Regions from separate parts of the Methylocella tundrae genome, predicted to be linked through region 3. Evidence: predicted binding sites of a transcription regulator. Region 3 holds the regulator's gene; each other region holds the start of a gene.
What was found. The regulator LexA, encoded in region 3, represses DNA repair genes until DNA is damaged. The targets are predictions, from matches to a motif close to TGTTCNNNNTGTGTTCNG.
Positions count from the first base shown of each region.

Region 1: the regulator LexA is predicted to act here: its motif matches at 1,272-1,289, upstream of SIN04_RS11510 (PA0069 family radical SAM protein).
Region 2: the regulator LexA is predicted to act here: its motif matches at 2,067-2,084, upstream of SIN04_RS00830 (ImuA family protein).

Region 1 covers NZ_CP139089.1:1,980,566-1,984,973, reverse strand. Annotated here, with positions in the region: gene SIN04_RS11510 (PA0069 family radical SAM protein) at 73-1,236, opposite strand; gene SIN04_RS11505 (transposase) at 3,008-3,391, opposite strand; gene SIN04_RS11500 (urea ABC transporter substrate-binding protein) at 3,679-4,408, shown strand, end outside.
Region 2 covers NZ_CP139087.1:159,524-163,931, reverse strand. Annotated here, with positions in the region: partial or broken gene SIN04_RS00835 (ATP-dependent helicase) at 428-1,945, opposite strand; gene SIN04_RS00830 (ImuA family protein) at 2,133-2,894, shown strand; partial or broken gene SIN04_RS00825 (Y-family DNA polymerase) at 2,809-3,543, shown strand; partial or broken gene istA (IS21 family transposase) at 3,540-4,408, shown strand, end outside.
Region 3 covers NZ_CP139089.1:3,153,125-3,157,532, forward strand. Annotated here, with positions in the region: gene SIN04_RS16815 (ComEC/Rec2 family competence protein) at 1-1,068, shown strand, start outside; gene lexA (transcriptional repressor LexA) at 1,095-1,814, opposite strand; gene SIN04_RS16825 (HPF/RaiA family ribosome-associated protein) at 2,220-2,843, shown strand; gene SIN04_RS16830 (superoxide dismutase) at 2,947-3,546, opposite strand; gene SIN04_RS16835 (hypothetical protein) at 3,868-4,408, shown strand, end outside.

The sequences.
Region 1 (4,408 bases), 1.2 Mb from region 3:
GCTTGCCCGGCCAAGCAGGACGCGTTCCAGCGGGGCCTTTGCCGATTCTGCCTTTCGCTGCGTCGTGGTCAATTACAGTAATTGCAGTTGCTCTCCCTGTCTTGCCGGCCGCAAGAACAGATCGCTGCGCAGCGGCATGCGGCTTTTTGCGAGGCCGAGCCTTGCCGCCGCGGCCTCGAAGCGGCGCCCGACCATCCAGGCGTAGGGGCCGGCGCCGCTCATGCGTTTGCCGAATGTCGCATCGTATAATTTGCCGCCCCGAACCGAACGCACGAGAGACAGCACATGCCTCAGCTTGTCAGGATAATGCGCCATCAGCCATTCAGCGAAGAGATCGCGCACCTCAAGCGGCAAGCGAAGCATCACATAACCGGCCTCGCGCGCGCCCATCGCATGCGCCCTCGTAAGAATTGCTTCAATCTCGGCGTCGTTGATGGCCGGGATGATCGGCGCGACCATAACCACAGTTGGGACGCCGGCCTCCGACAATCGTCTCATGGCGTCGAGCCGGCGTTCGGGCGAACTGGCGCGCGGCTCCATCTTGCGGGCGAGACCCGGATCGAGAGTCGTAATGGATAGCGCGACTTTGACGAGACCCTTCGCCGCCATCGGGACGAGGAGATCAAGGTCTCGCAGCACCAGGGCGGATTTGGTTACGATGCCAACAGGATGATTCGCCCTGGACAGGACGCCAAGCACGTCGCGCATGATTTTCTCGGTGCGCTCGATCGGCTGATAGGGGTCCGTGTTGGACCCGATGGCGATCGTTTTTGGCTGATATCCCGGAGCAGACAACTCGCGTTCCAGAAGCGCCGCCGCGTTAACTTTTGAAACCAGCCTTGTCTCGAAATCCAGCCCCGGCGAAAGTCCGAGATAGGCGTGGGTCGGCCGCGCGAAACAATAGACACAGCCGTGTTCGCAGCCGCGATAGGGATTAATTGAACGGTCGAACGAAATATCAGGCGACTCATTACGTGTAATGATCGTCTTTGCGCGCTCGGGCGTCACTACCGTTCTTAACGGATTGACGTCTTCAGGCAGGTCCCAACCGTCATTTTCCGCGACCCGGACCTCGCTCTCAAATCGTCCGCTGGCATTGGTCAAAGAGCCGCGGCCCCGCCGCGCCGGATGGACCGGCATCGCCTCAGCGGCGGTGTCGAGGCTTTGCGAGGCCCTCGGCTTGGCGAGGGCGCCTCGGATGCGGTGCGTTGTCACTAAGGTCCCGGCTGGTGTCATCAAACTGGCGCCTTGCAACGGAAAAAGAACTTGTGTAGAACATAATAAGAACATTGCCGCGCGAGTCAATGGTTCCTGTGGATAAGTTCCGGCAACGGACCAATGGCGGGTGTGGCGGCTTTACTTGCTGCAGCGATTTGATGAAATGTTTAATGATAAAAGAGAATGATTATCAGCCATAAAATTTAAGCATAATGGGGAATCACGTCGGACTTGACTTGAATTTGACGCGAATTCGAATATGTTTCGAGTATGTATTGAGCATTAAGGCAGTGGAATGTTTGGCTGATAGAAAGCGAGACTTGTGCTGGTAATCCACCAGCAAATCGCGAGTGCAAGTTGTGGTTGTGTTTCTTATTCTCAGAGATGAGAAATATCCGTTTTAGACGTCGTATTGCGTGGAATAGTTGAGAAGGTAAATTGTTTTATTCCGGGGGGCGCAAAACGCGATCTAAGTCCGGCCGGGGTCAGCGCCATTTTGTGCTTTGACCGCCGGACTGTGGGCGCATCTAAACGATTTTTTCGGAAACTGGATGATTGCATAAATGAATTTTAATCAAATTCGAGAAAAGTTGCGCGGCCGGTTACTTGGATTCGCGCCAATTGAGTGAAGTCGCTCGGAGCAAGGTCCGCATCAGCGGCTTGTCTGCGCGCGCCTGATGATTTTTGGGACCTTTGAGTCTACGCGAATGCTTGGGCCAAGGTTTTGATCGTAGGCTGTCTGTTGAACTTGAGCCAATAAAACGTGAAGAAGAGATAAAGAGATGAATAAATTTAGAGCTTCGGTCCTGTGCGCCTTTGTCGGCTTCGCCTTACCTGCGGTTGCAGGCAACATTTCGTCTGACGCCGCGTCGCAAAACGATGTGACCGGCGCGATCGGGAACGACGCGCGCGCTTCGGGTGGCGCGCCGTCAATCGATTCGAGCCGTCCGAGCGAGACTTTCTCTTATACCAAGCCTTCGATGTCCTATGACGAGGCGTATCGGAACTGGCGCAATTGCGCCGCCGCGCATCAAGGCGTCGGAAATCCGCCGCCTCAATGTGAAGAACTGCGTGAGGCCCTGCGTCAGGCTATCGGCGCCCGGCCGCGAAGCGAAGCGAGAAGATAACGCTGAAGCGAGCGAAAACGGGACTGCGGCGCGAAGCGATGGCGCGCTGCAGCCGTTTGCGGCCTATTTGCCATTGTCGAGGATTTCCGCCGATTATTGGCGACGGCGTTCTGGCGACCAACCCATGCGAACAAGTTCAGCTTGGGGCGTCTGCAGCTTGAGGAGCGAGCTTTGCAGCATCCTCTTGAAGCCGGCGAATGGAAACGTCAATGACGCCTTGATCCGGCTGGCTGACGCCGATCCCGCGAAGTCGGGTTGGGCGTAAGAGGGCCACGTTCATGCGCCGCGCCCTATTGCTGCGGTGGATGTTGGGCCGAAACCTGTGGCCGAGCTGAACAAGCCCCGGGAGTTCATCGCGATTGCGACGGCGGAGAGTTGGGCCGCTTCCCACATTTTCACTGAGACGACGCTTGCGGCCGGTCCGCTTCGTCCAGGAGAGCTTCGAGATCCCGCCGCGATTGTTCGGCTAAGGTTGCGATGCCGCTAGCTGGCGAACACCACAAGTCTTTGGCTTGCCGTTGCGGTTCAGTCTTCGAGGTCGGCCTCCATTTTTGTTGAAGCGGCCAGCAACCCGTCGATATCGCCAGGCGATGAGCGATATCGCTCTTGGCGTGTCGGTCCACCCTGCCCTCATAAGTCGCTCTCGCAACTATGTCCGGCCCTCACCGCTGGCCGCGCACGAATGCGAAACGGCCGAGCGACGCTCCGCGCATTTGTTCCGAGCGAGCTGCGGCGGGACCGTTGAGCCTTGCCCCTTGCTCAGACTGTCCGGCGCTCCTCGGGGCGCCGGAGGCTGGCGTCTTTGACAGTCCATCGAGCCGGGCGGAGAGATTGCTGACGAGATTTCGTAACCGCATATTTTCGAGCTGGAGCTCTTTCATTTCATGGACCGCCGGCAGCGTCAGCCCGCCGTAGCGTTTGCGCCATCTGTAAAACGTGCGTCGCGTAATTCGCGCGGCGCTGCAAATTTCGGCAATCGACAGTCCGGCTCCGGCCTCCCGGAGGAGGTGCAGAATTTCACCTTCGGTATGCTGCGATTGCCGCATTGTCATAGTCCCCGGCGTCGGTTGGACCCTTTGTCAGCGGCCGTGATGGTAGCGCTGCTGGGCTTTCGCCGAAACTGAATTTTGACGCGCAAAGAGCGTCAAGAGCGCGCGCGACGGCTCTGAAATAGCTCCGGCGCACGGCGCGCCGAAATGTCAAAAGTGACATAATATATTGAAAAATCGAGCATTTGCTGCCCTTTTGAGCAGCGTTGAACACTATTTGAAGTTGCGTCGCTGTGACGCTCTGACGAAAACTACGCCCGCTTCTGCAATAAAGGGTGTGGTCCATGAGCGGGTTTTCACGGCGTTCGTTCCTTCAGGCGACCGGTCTTGCCACTGCGGCCCTCGCCACGCCGATAGGTATGCCCGCGATCATCCGCTCCGCGCGCGCGGCAAGCGGCCCCGTCAAACTCGGCTGTTTGTTCTCCTCCTCCGGCACCATGGCCAATATTGAGGGGCGGCTGAACTATGTCGTCCGCATGGCCGCCGACGAGATCAACGCCAAAGGCGGCGTGAACGGCCGAACGATCGAGGTCGCAGTATCCGATCCGGCTTCCGACTGGCCCCTCTACGCCCAGATCGGCAAGCAGATGCTGGAGCAGGAGAAGGTCGCGGCGCTCTTTGGTTGTTGGACGTCGGTGTCGCGCAAATCGGTGTTGCCGGTCGTCGAGCAGGCGGACGGCTTGCTGTTCTATCCGCTTCATTTCGAAGGCGAGGAGAATTCCAAGAACGTCGTCTACGTGAATTCGCCGCCGGCGAGTTCCGTCCTGCCTGCCGTCGATTATTTGATGGGCGACGACGGCGTGAGCGCCAAGCGCTTCTTCATGCTGGGTTCCGATTACGTTTGGCCCCGCACCATCAACAAGCTGCTCAAAGGTTACTGGAAGTCCAAGGGCATTCCAGAAATCGCCTTGAAGGAAGAGTATGTCCCGCTCGGATTTTCCAACTTCCAGACTCTTGTCAATCAAATCCGGGCCTTCGCGGACCAGGGCGGCGGCAAGCCGATTGTCGTCCTGA
Region 2 (4,408 bases), on a different replicon from region 3:
GCGCACCGATTGCCGCCCGCGTATTGCCGCGAGGCTACGGGGAACGTGCGATGAACCGCGGTTTCCATCGGGTTGGAAACTCTCCGAGAATGTCGTCGGAGCGCGCGAGTTCGAAGCCGGCGGGATCGAGCCACCGAATGTTGGTGCAAGGCATGCCCCCGACCCAATGGCACCCACTTCGTAAGCGTGGTATGGATCGGTGAGGGTACTTTTCGAGACGGAGTCGGGCGCGCCGCCGGACGCCGCAGGGTGCAAAAATCGTCCGACTGGTCCCGATAGTTGGCGAAACCTCAAAATAAATTCTACGGCGATTTTCCCTTTAAAATCAAAAGCGTAACTTTTTGACGGCCTCATTGCCGGAGTTCGCGCGTCGTCAGATTAAATTTACGAGTGATTTCAATTGGTTATAGGCTGTTTAAACAATCGAGTGGGGTTCGTACCAGCGGCGGGCCTGCGCGATCTCCGCCGGCCATCCGTCCTCGCCGGCGCCAAGCCGCAGCAGGGTCTCCGTGAAACTCATCCAGTCGGCGCCGGCGCGCGGCGGCGCCGGCATGGCGGAAAGCGCGGAAAATGGATCCGGCCGATCCGCCATCAAGTCGAGCGCACGCTGCGCCGAAGTCGGCCCGACGCCCGGCAGCAGCTGCATGAGGCGAAAGCCGGCGACCCGGTCGCGCGGGTTTTGCGCGAAGCGCAGCATCGCCAGCATGTCCTTGACATGGGCGCTGTCGAGGAATTTAAGCCCGCCGAATTTGACGAAAGGAATGTTGCGGCGGGTCAGTTCGACCTCGAGCGGGCCGCTGTGATGGGAGGCGCGGAACAGGACAGCCTGCTGCTTCAGCGCCGCGCCGCCCTCGCGGTTCTCCAGAATTCTTTCGACCACGTAGCGCGCCTGGTCGGCCTCGTCGCGGACGCTGACGAGGCGGGGGCGATCGCCCGACTGACGCTCGGTCCAGAGGTTCTTGGTGAAGCGTTCGGAAGCAAGATCGATGACGCCATTGGCGGCGGCGAGGATCGGCTGGGTCGAGCGATAATTGCGATCGAGCGTGATGATTTCGGCCGGCGGGCTGAACGTAGTCGGAAAATCGAGAATGTTGCGCACGGACGCCGCGCGGAAAGAATAGATCGATTGCGCGTCGTCGCCGACGACCGTGAGGCCCTCGCCGCCGGGTTTCAGCGCCTTCAGGATCGAGGACTGCAGGCGGTTGGTGTCCTGATATTCATCGACCAGCACATGATCGAACCGGCCGCCGATATCGCCGGCGAGCAGCGGATCGCTGACGGTCTGCGCCCAGTAGAGCAGGAGATCGTCGTAGTCGAGAACGTTCTGCGTCTGCTTGGCCTCGACATAGGCCGCGAACAGCTCGCGCAATTGCACGCTCCATCCGGCGCACCACGGATAGAAATCGCGCAGCACGTCGTCGAGCGGCAATTCCGCGTTGACGGCGCGGGAGTAGATCGCGAGACAGGTCCCTTTGGTCGGAAACCGGCTCTCCATCTTTGAGAAGCCAAGTTCGTGCCGGACGAGGTTCAATAGGTCGGCGCTGTCTTCGCGATCGTGGATCGTGAAACCCGGGTCGAGCCCGATCTGTTCGGCGTAATCGCGCAGCAGCCTTGCGCCGATCCCATGAAACGTCCCCGCCCAGGCGAGCGCGTCAGTGACGGCGCCGGCCCCGCCGCCCAGCGCCGCGCCGCAGATGCGCTCGACGCGCCGGCTCATTTCGGCCGCCGCCCGGCGCGAAAAGGTCATCAAGAGGATGCGCCGCGGATCGGCGCCGTTGACGATCAGATGGGCGACGCGATGCGCCAGCGTGTTCGTCTTGCCGGAACCGGCCCCCGCGATGATCAGCAGCGGACCGCCGATGGCGCCATCGGCGCGGCCAATCCCATGCTCGACGGCGCGGCGCTGTTCGCTATTCAATTTCTCCAGATGCGCCGCGCTCACCAATGCCCCGCTATCTTGCTGTTATTTTGACGCGATCAGGCGGCGATCCTTGATTTTCGCCATTCGATCTTCCGGGTCCGCGGCAATGAAGATTGATGCGGCCGATTGACTCGCATGGCTCGTTAAGAACGTATAGGGAACATATCACCGCGAAAACCCATTGGGAAGACCGCCGGAGGCCTTTTGTCCTGTGAATGAAACCGCCGCCAATCCAGTCGTCGCCGAGCTTCGCGAGCGCATTCAGCGCCTCGAAGGCGGACCGGCGCGCCGTCGCGCGGTGCTGCCCTTCGGGATCAAGGAGATCGACGGGCGTCTGCCGGGCGGCGGGCTGGCGCTCGGCGCGCTGCATGAGGTCGCGGGCGGCGGCAATGGCGCGATCGACGGCGCCGCGGCGGCGCTGTTCTCAGCCGGGATCGTGGCCCGGATACGCGGAAAAATCCTGTGGTGCGTCACGCGCCAGGATTTGTTCGCCCCGGCGCTCGCGCAAGCGGGGCTGGCGCCGGGTCGCGTGATCTATGTCGAGGCCGGCGACGAGAAGTCGGTTCTCGCTTGCTTCGAGGAGGGCCTGCGTCACGGCGGGCTTGGCGGCGTCGTCGCCGATGTCGCGCGCCTCTCGATGACCGCCTCGCGCCGGCTGGAGCTCGCGGCCGAGGCCTCCGGCGCCATCGGCATCGCCATCCGGCGCTGGCGGCGACACGCCGAGGCCGCCGATTTCGGGCAACCGACAGCCTCCGTCACGCGCTGGCGCGTCAGCGGGCTTCCTTCAACCGCTTTGCCGGTCCCGGGCGTCGGACGCGCAAGGTGGCGGCTCGAATTGATCCGCTGTCGCGCCGGCGAGAGCGCCGATTTTGAAGTGGAGGCCTGCGATGGCAAGGGTCGTCTCCATATTCCTGCCGACCTGGCCCACGGATCGGATCAGAAGACTATTGGGCGCCGCCGCGCCGCCGGCTGAGCCGCCGCTCGTGCTCATCGGCAGGGAAGGGCGACGGCGCGTGGTTCTGGCCGCGGACAGAGCCGCTGGAGCCGCGGGCCTCTATATCGGCATGCCCGTGACCAAGGCGCAGGCGCTGGCGCGAGGCCTCATCGTCAAGGACGCCGATCCCGCCGCCGACGCCGAAGCGCTCGAGCGCCTCGCCCTTTGGGCGCTCAAACGCTATGCGCCGATCGCCGCCGCCGACCCGCCGGACGGCATCGTCATCGACGTTTTCGGCGCGGCGCATCTCTTTGGCGGCGAAGACGCCATGGCGAGGGATATGGTCGCGCGGATCGAAGCTTCTGGCGTCGCCGCCCGCGCCGCGCTCGCCGACAGCTGGGGCGCCGCTCATGCGCTGGCGCGTTTTTCCGCGCGTCCAATCCTCGTCGTCGCGCCGGGCGAGAGCGCCAGGGCGATCCTCGATCTGCCGATCGCCGCCCTCCGCCTGCCGAAGCATATCGTGGACGGCCTTCGCGTCCTCGGTTTTGAGGCAATTGGGGAATTGGCGGCAAAACCCCGGGCCCCGCTCGCCCTGCGCTTTGGTCCCGAACTCGGCCGCCGCCTTGATCAGGCCTTGGGACGGCTCAGCGAGCCGATCGATCCAGCGCGGCCGCCGGAGCTTATCGAGGAACATTCGTGCCACTGGTCTTCCAGCCTGGCGAAGCGTTTCAGTTCGATTGGAGCGAGGACTGGGCCATTGTCGCCGGCGAGCGAACCAAGCTGCAGGTTGCCCATACCAAACTGTCGCACAGCCGGGCGTTTATCGTACGGGCCTATTTGCTTCAGACCCACGAGATGCTGTTCGACGCGCTGGCCCAGGCATTCCGGGTGCTGGGCGGCGTTCCCCAGCGCGGGATATTCGATAATATGAAGACCGCGGTCGATCGCATCGGGTCGGGCAAGGCCCGGCAGGTCAATGCCCGGTTCGCCGCCATGGCCAGCCATTATCTGTTCGAGACGGATTTTTGCAATCCGGCCTCTGGCTGGGAGAAGGGGCAAGTCGAGAAGAACGTGCAGGATGCAAGGCGCCGGCTATGGCAGCCGATGCCCAGCTTCCCCGATCTGGAGGCGCTGAACGCCTGGCTCGAGGAACGCTGCATCGAGCAATGGGGACAGATCCAGCACGGCATCCTGCCCGGCGCGATCGCCGATGTGCATGCCGAGGAAGTCGGGCGCATGATGCCGCTGGGGCGCCCCTTCGATGGCTTCGTGGAACATACCAAGCGCGTATCGCCGACATGCCTCGTGAACTTCGAACGCAATCGCTACAGTGTGCCGGCCTCCTTCGCCAATCGGCCCGTCAGTTTGCGCATCTACCCGGAACGGATCGTGGTGGCCGCTGAAGGGCAAATCCTGTGCGAACACCCGCGGATCATCGATCGATCCCATCATCAGCCGGGGCGGACGGCCTATGACTGGCGTCACTATCTGGCGGTGATCCAGCGCAAGCCCGGCGCCCTGCGTAATGGCGCCCCCTTTACCGAACTGCTGGA
Region 3 (4,408 bases):
GCTCGCGCCGTCGAAGGCGAGCGCCTGCGGCTCTTCTGGCGCGCCTGCAAAAATCTGCTGGCGCGTGGCCCCGGAGGTCTTTTGTTCGCGACCTTTTGCGCCACCGCCGCGACGGCCTCTTTCATGGCCTATAATTTTCACGAGCTCAGCCCCTATGTGCTGATCGGCAATCCGCTGACCCTGACCGTGATCGAGGTTTTCGCAGTGCCCGGGGCGCTTATCGGAACATTGCTCTATCCGCTCGGACTTGACGCATGGGTCTGGCGATATGTCGGGCTTGGCATCGACGGCATCATGTGGGCGGCGGCGGAAATCGGAAGGCTGCCGGGGGCGACCCTCCATCTGCCCGCCTTCGCGCCCTGGTCCATCATCTTCCTGACCCTCGCAATGCTCTGTTCCGTGCTGTGGCGGACCGCCGTTTTTCGCGCGATGGCTTTGCCGCTCGCAGTTATCGGCGTGTGGGGCGCGCTCTGCGGACCCTCGTTCGACATGGCGGTCGCCCCGAACGGCGAAGCCGCAGCGTTTCGCGGGCGGGATGGCCGGCTCGCGGTCATCGCGTCGCGCCCGAGCCTTTTTGCTTCGGAGCAGTGGCTTCGCGCCGACGCCGACGGCCGCCCCGCGCGCGAGGCGGTGAAAAAAGCCGCCTGCGACAAGGTTGGCTGCGTTGGATATCTCGCGGATGGCCGTTCCCTGTCGCTGGTGTTCGACAAAGCTGCGTTCGCCGAAGATTGCGGGCGCGCCGACATCATCGTGACGCCGCTCTTCGCGCCGGCGGGCTGCGCCGCGGGCCTTGTCATCGATCGGGGGGAACTGAAAGAAACCGGCGCCATAACCTTGTCGTTTACCGCGTCCGGCGTCGCAAGGCGCGCGGCTCGAACGCCGGACGAGGACCGCCCCTGGTCTCCTGCGCCCAGGCGAAAATGGGGCCCAAGCTCGCGTTCGTTCGCAGCGTCGCGGCCAACGCGGGCCGCATCTTCCGATCTTGACCCTTCCAGCGTCGCGCGGGACGCTGGCGAGGCGCGGGGCGCCGTCGAGGACGAAGACGGCGACGCCTCGCCGCTTGAGTAGGCGCGCAAGCTGCCAAACATCACGCTTTAATAACGGCGAATGAGGCTGACGAGCTTGCCTTGAATGCGCACGCGGTCCGGTCCGAAAATGCGCGTCTCATAGGCGGGATTTGCGGCTTCGAGCGCGATCGAGGCGCCGCGCCGGCGCAGCCGCTTCAGCGTCGCCTCCTCGTCGTCGATCAGCGCGACGACAATGTCGCCCGTTTCCGCCGTGTCCTGCTTGCGGATCACTACCGTGTCGGCGTCGAATATTCCGGCCTCGATCATTGAGTCGCCGCGCACTTCAAGGGCGTAATGTTCGCCTTGCGGCAGCATCTCCGGCGGCAGGCTGATGGTGTGGCTGCGGTTCTGCAGGGCCGTAATCGGCGTGCCCGCGGCGATTCGCCCCATGACCGGGATGGCGACGGTCCCCCGAGGGCCGTCTTCTTCTTCCCGGCTCGGGCTCGCAGGCAAGGAGCGCACCCGCCCAAGATTGCCTTCGATGACGCTCGGCTCGAATTTCTTGTTCCGGTTGAGCTCCGGCGGCGTCGAAGAATCGGGCATGCGCAATACCTCCAGCGCCCGCGCCCGGTTGGGCAGGCGCCGGATGAAGCCACGCTCCTCAAGCGCGATGATCAGACGATGAATTCCCGACTTCGACCGCAGGTCGAGCGCGTCCTTCATCTCGTCGAAAGAGGGGGGCACGCCCGTCTCCTTGAGCCGCTCATGGATGAAGCGCAACAGCTCGCTTTGCTTTTTCGTCAACATCGGCTCTGACTTTCTCGTAAACGATCTGCACGTCCCGCCGCGGCGGCGCGGGCGCGCTTTAGCTGGCGCTTCCGCGGCAAGCTCCGACTCTGTGTTCAAAGGTTAAGCGTGGCCGCTGCCGCAAGGCCAGGGATAAAACAGGGCGCAGGGCGATAGCGAAGCGCAAAACCGATGGATCGCGGATCATGGGCGGCCAGTAAACTCGCACAAAGAGTGAACAGACCATATCTGTTCGCGCTGCGTTCCGCAAGGCGCCTGATGCGAGACCCCGGCGCTTTTTTGCGCGCTGGGCACGACGGATCGTTCACGGAACTTTCAGCTTTGCCATACGTTGATGTAAACGGCCGGCGCACGGCGTCTCTTCTTCGCCGAGTGGTTCCGGCCTCTTACGAGAGGAGACCACGCATGGATCGACCGCTGCAGATCGTATTCCGCGACATACAGCACTCCGAGGCCCTCGCGAAGCTCATCGAGGAGAGAGTGCAACGGCTCGAACATATTTACGCGCACATCATCGGGTGCCGCGTGGTCGCGGGCGCGTCTCATCGCGGACCGAGGAATACGGTGGCGCCGCTCGCCCTCTGCGTCGAAGTCGAGGTGCCCGGCCGGCCGTTGATCGTCGCAAAGTCGGAAGCGAAGCGGAAAGGCCAGCAGAACACACTCGTCCATCGCGTTTTCGACGCTGTTCAGCGCCAGCTTGAGCAGCTTGCCGAGATCATCAAGGGAAATGTGAAGCGGCACGAGAACGGTATCGAGTCGGGCGTCGTGGTGCGTCTGTTTCCCGAGCAGGACCATGGCTTCGTGGAGGTGAAAGGCGGCCCGGATCTTTACTTCTCCCGCAGCTGCGTGATGCGGGGAAGCTTCGACAATCTGAAGATCGGCGCCATGGTGCATTTCACGCGCGCCGCTGCGGAAGGGGTGATGGGCCCCCAGGCCAGCGCCGTCTATGTGTTGGAGCAGCGCGAGACGGGACGCGACAAAGCGGCGCGACCGGCAGGCGCGCTTGAGCCGATCGTGACCGGCGCCTGACCATTTGCGTGCAGGATGCGGATTCGAGCGGGGCCGCGCATGTCGCGGCCCCGGTTTTTTTAGTGAGCGTCGCCGCGAAACGGCGTGGCGGTCTCGCCTGCGCTCAGGCGATCGCCTTTTCGTAGAGTTGCTCGACATATTCCCAGTTGATGAGATTATCGACGAACGCCTTGAGGTAATCCGGCCGGCGATTGCGATAATCGATGTAGTAGGAATGTTCCCACACATCGACGCCAAGGATCGGAGCGGCGCCATGAATCAGCGGATTTTCGCCGTTCGGCGTCTTGCTCACGATGATCTTGCCGTCCTTAACGGAGAGCCAGGCCCAGCCCGAGCCGAACTGCGTGAGGCCGGCCTGGATGAAGTCTTCCTTTGCTTTCGCGACCGACCCGAGGCTGTCGATAATGGCTTTTTCGATCTTGCCGGGAATAGCGCCGCCGCCATTTGGCTTCAACCAGTTCCAGAAATGAAGATGGTTGTAGTGTTGCGCCGCATTGTTGAACAAAGGAGCGTTCTTGCCGAATGAGTCCTTGACGACGTCTTCCAGCGACTTGCCATCGAGGCCGCTGTCCTTGATGAAATTATTGGCGTTGGTCACGTAGGCCGCGTGATGCTTGTCGTGGTGATATTCCAGCGTCTCTTTGGACATATAGGGCTGGAGCGCCTCATAGGCGTAGGGAAGCTCAGGCAGGGTGAACGACATCTTGGATCTCCTGATGAGAAAATGCAGCCCGGAAGGGCAGCCTCCCGCGGCCGCATGGTGTTAAGTAGACGGCGCGAAGCTGCGCAGCAACCTTCTAGCGGCGCATTGGACGAGGTTCCGGCGCGTTCGTTCAATGCATTCGGCTCGTGGTTCGTTCGCGCGCCTTCGAGAATGGGAAAGCCGGCCGCCGTCGTCCGTCAGGCAATTTTTTCCAAGCTTTGCGCGCGGATGTTTTGCGGCTAATTTCTCAGCCTGTCGGATTTGCGGCGCATTTCGTTCGCCAATGCTCTGATCCGCAAGAGGCCGCGTGGATAGAACAAGATGAGTTACCTGATTTTCGGCCTCGGACTTTTGCTTGCCGTCTGCGGCGCCGCCTCGATTTCCTTTGGCTATGGCATCATCAATGTCGAGCGCGGCTGGTCGAGCCTCATTGCCGGCGCGACGGCCTTGTCCGGCGGCATCGTGACAATGGCGCTCGCGACCATTTTGCACAGCCTCGCGAGACTGCGCGCGTTTCTCAAGGCCGAGCGCGATGCGCGCGCAAAGGCGGCGGAGGCGCCATGGCAGGCCGAACTGCGCGTTAGCGAGGCAGCCGGCGCGCAAGCCTCAGTCGCTCCCTGGCAAGAGGCGGCATTGCAGGACGCAGCGTTCGCCTCCCTGGCCGGGATTGGCGCCGAGCCCGAGATTCCGCCGCCGGAGCCCGGCCCCACGCCCTCCGTCCCGAATCAACGCGTCGAGGCGGCGGCCTCGCCTGTCGCCCAGGCCTCGATCGAAGACATCCGCCGTGTCGTCGCGGAGACTATCAAAAGCAAACCGCAGACGTCTCGCCATGAAGAAGGCGATGCGTTTGCCGGCAGATCGC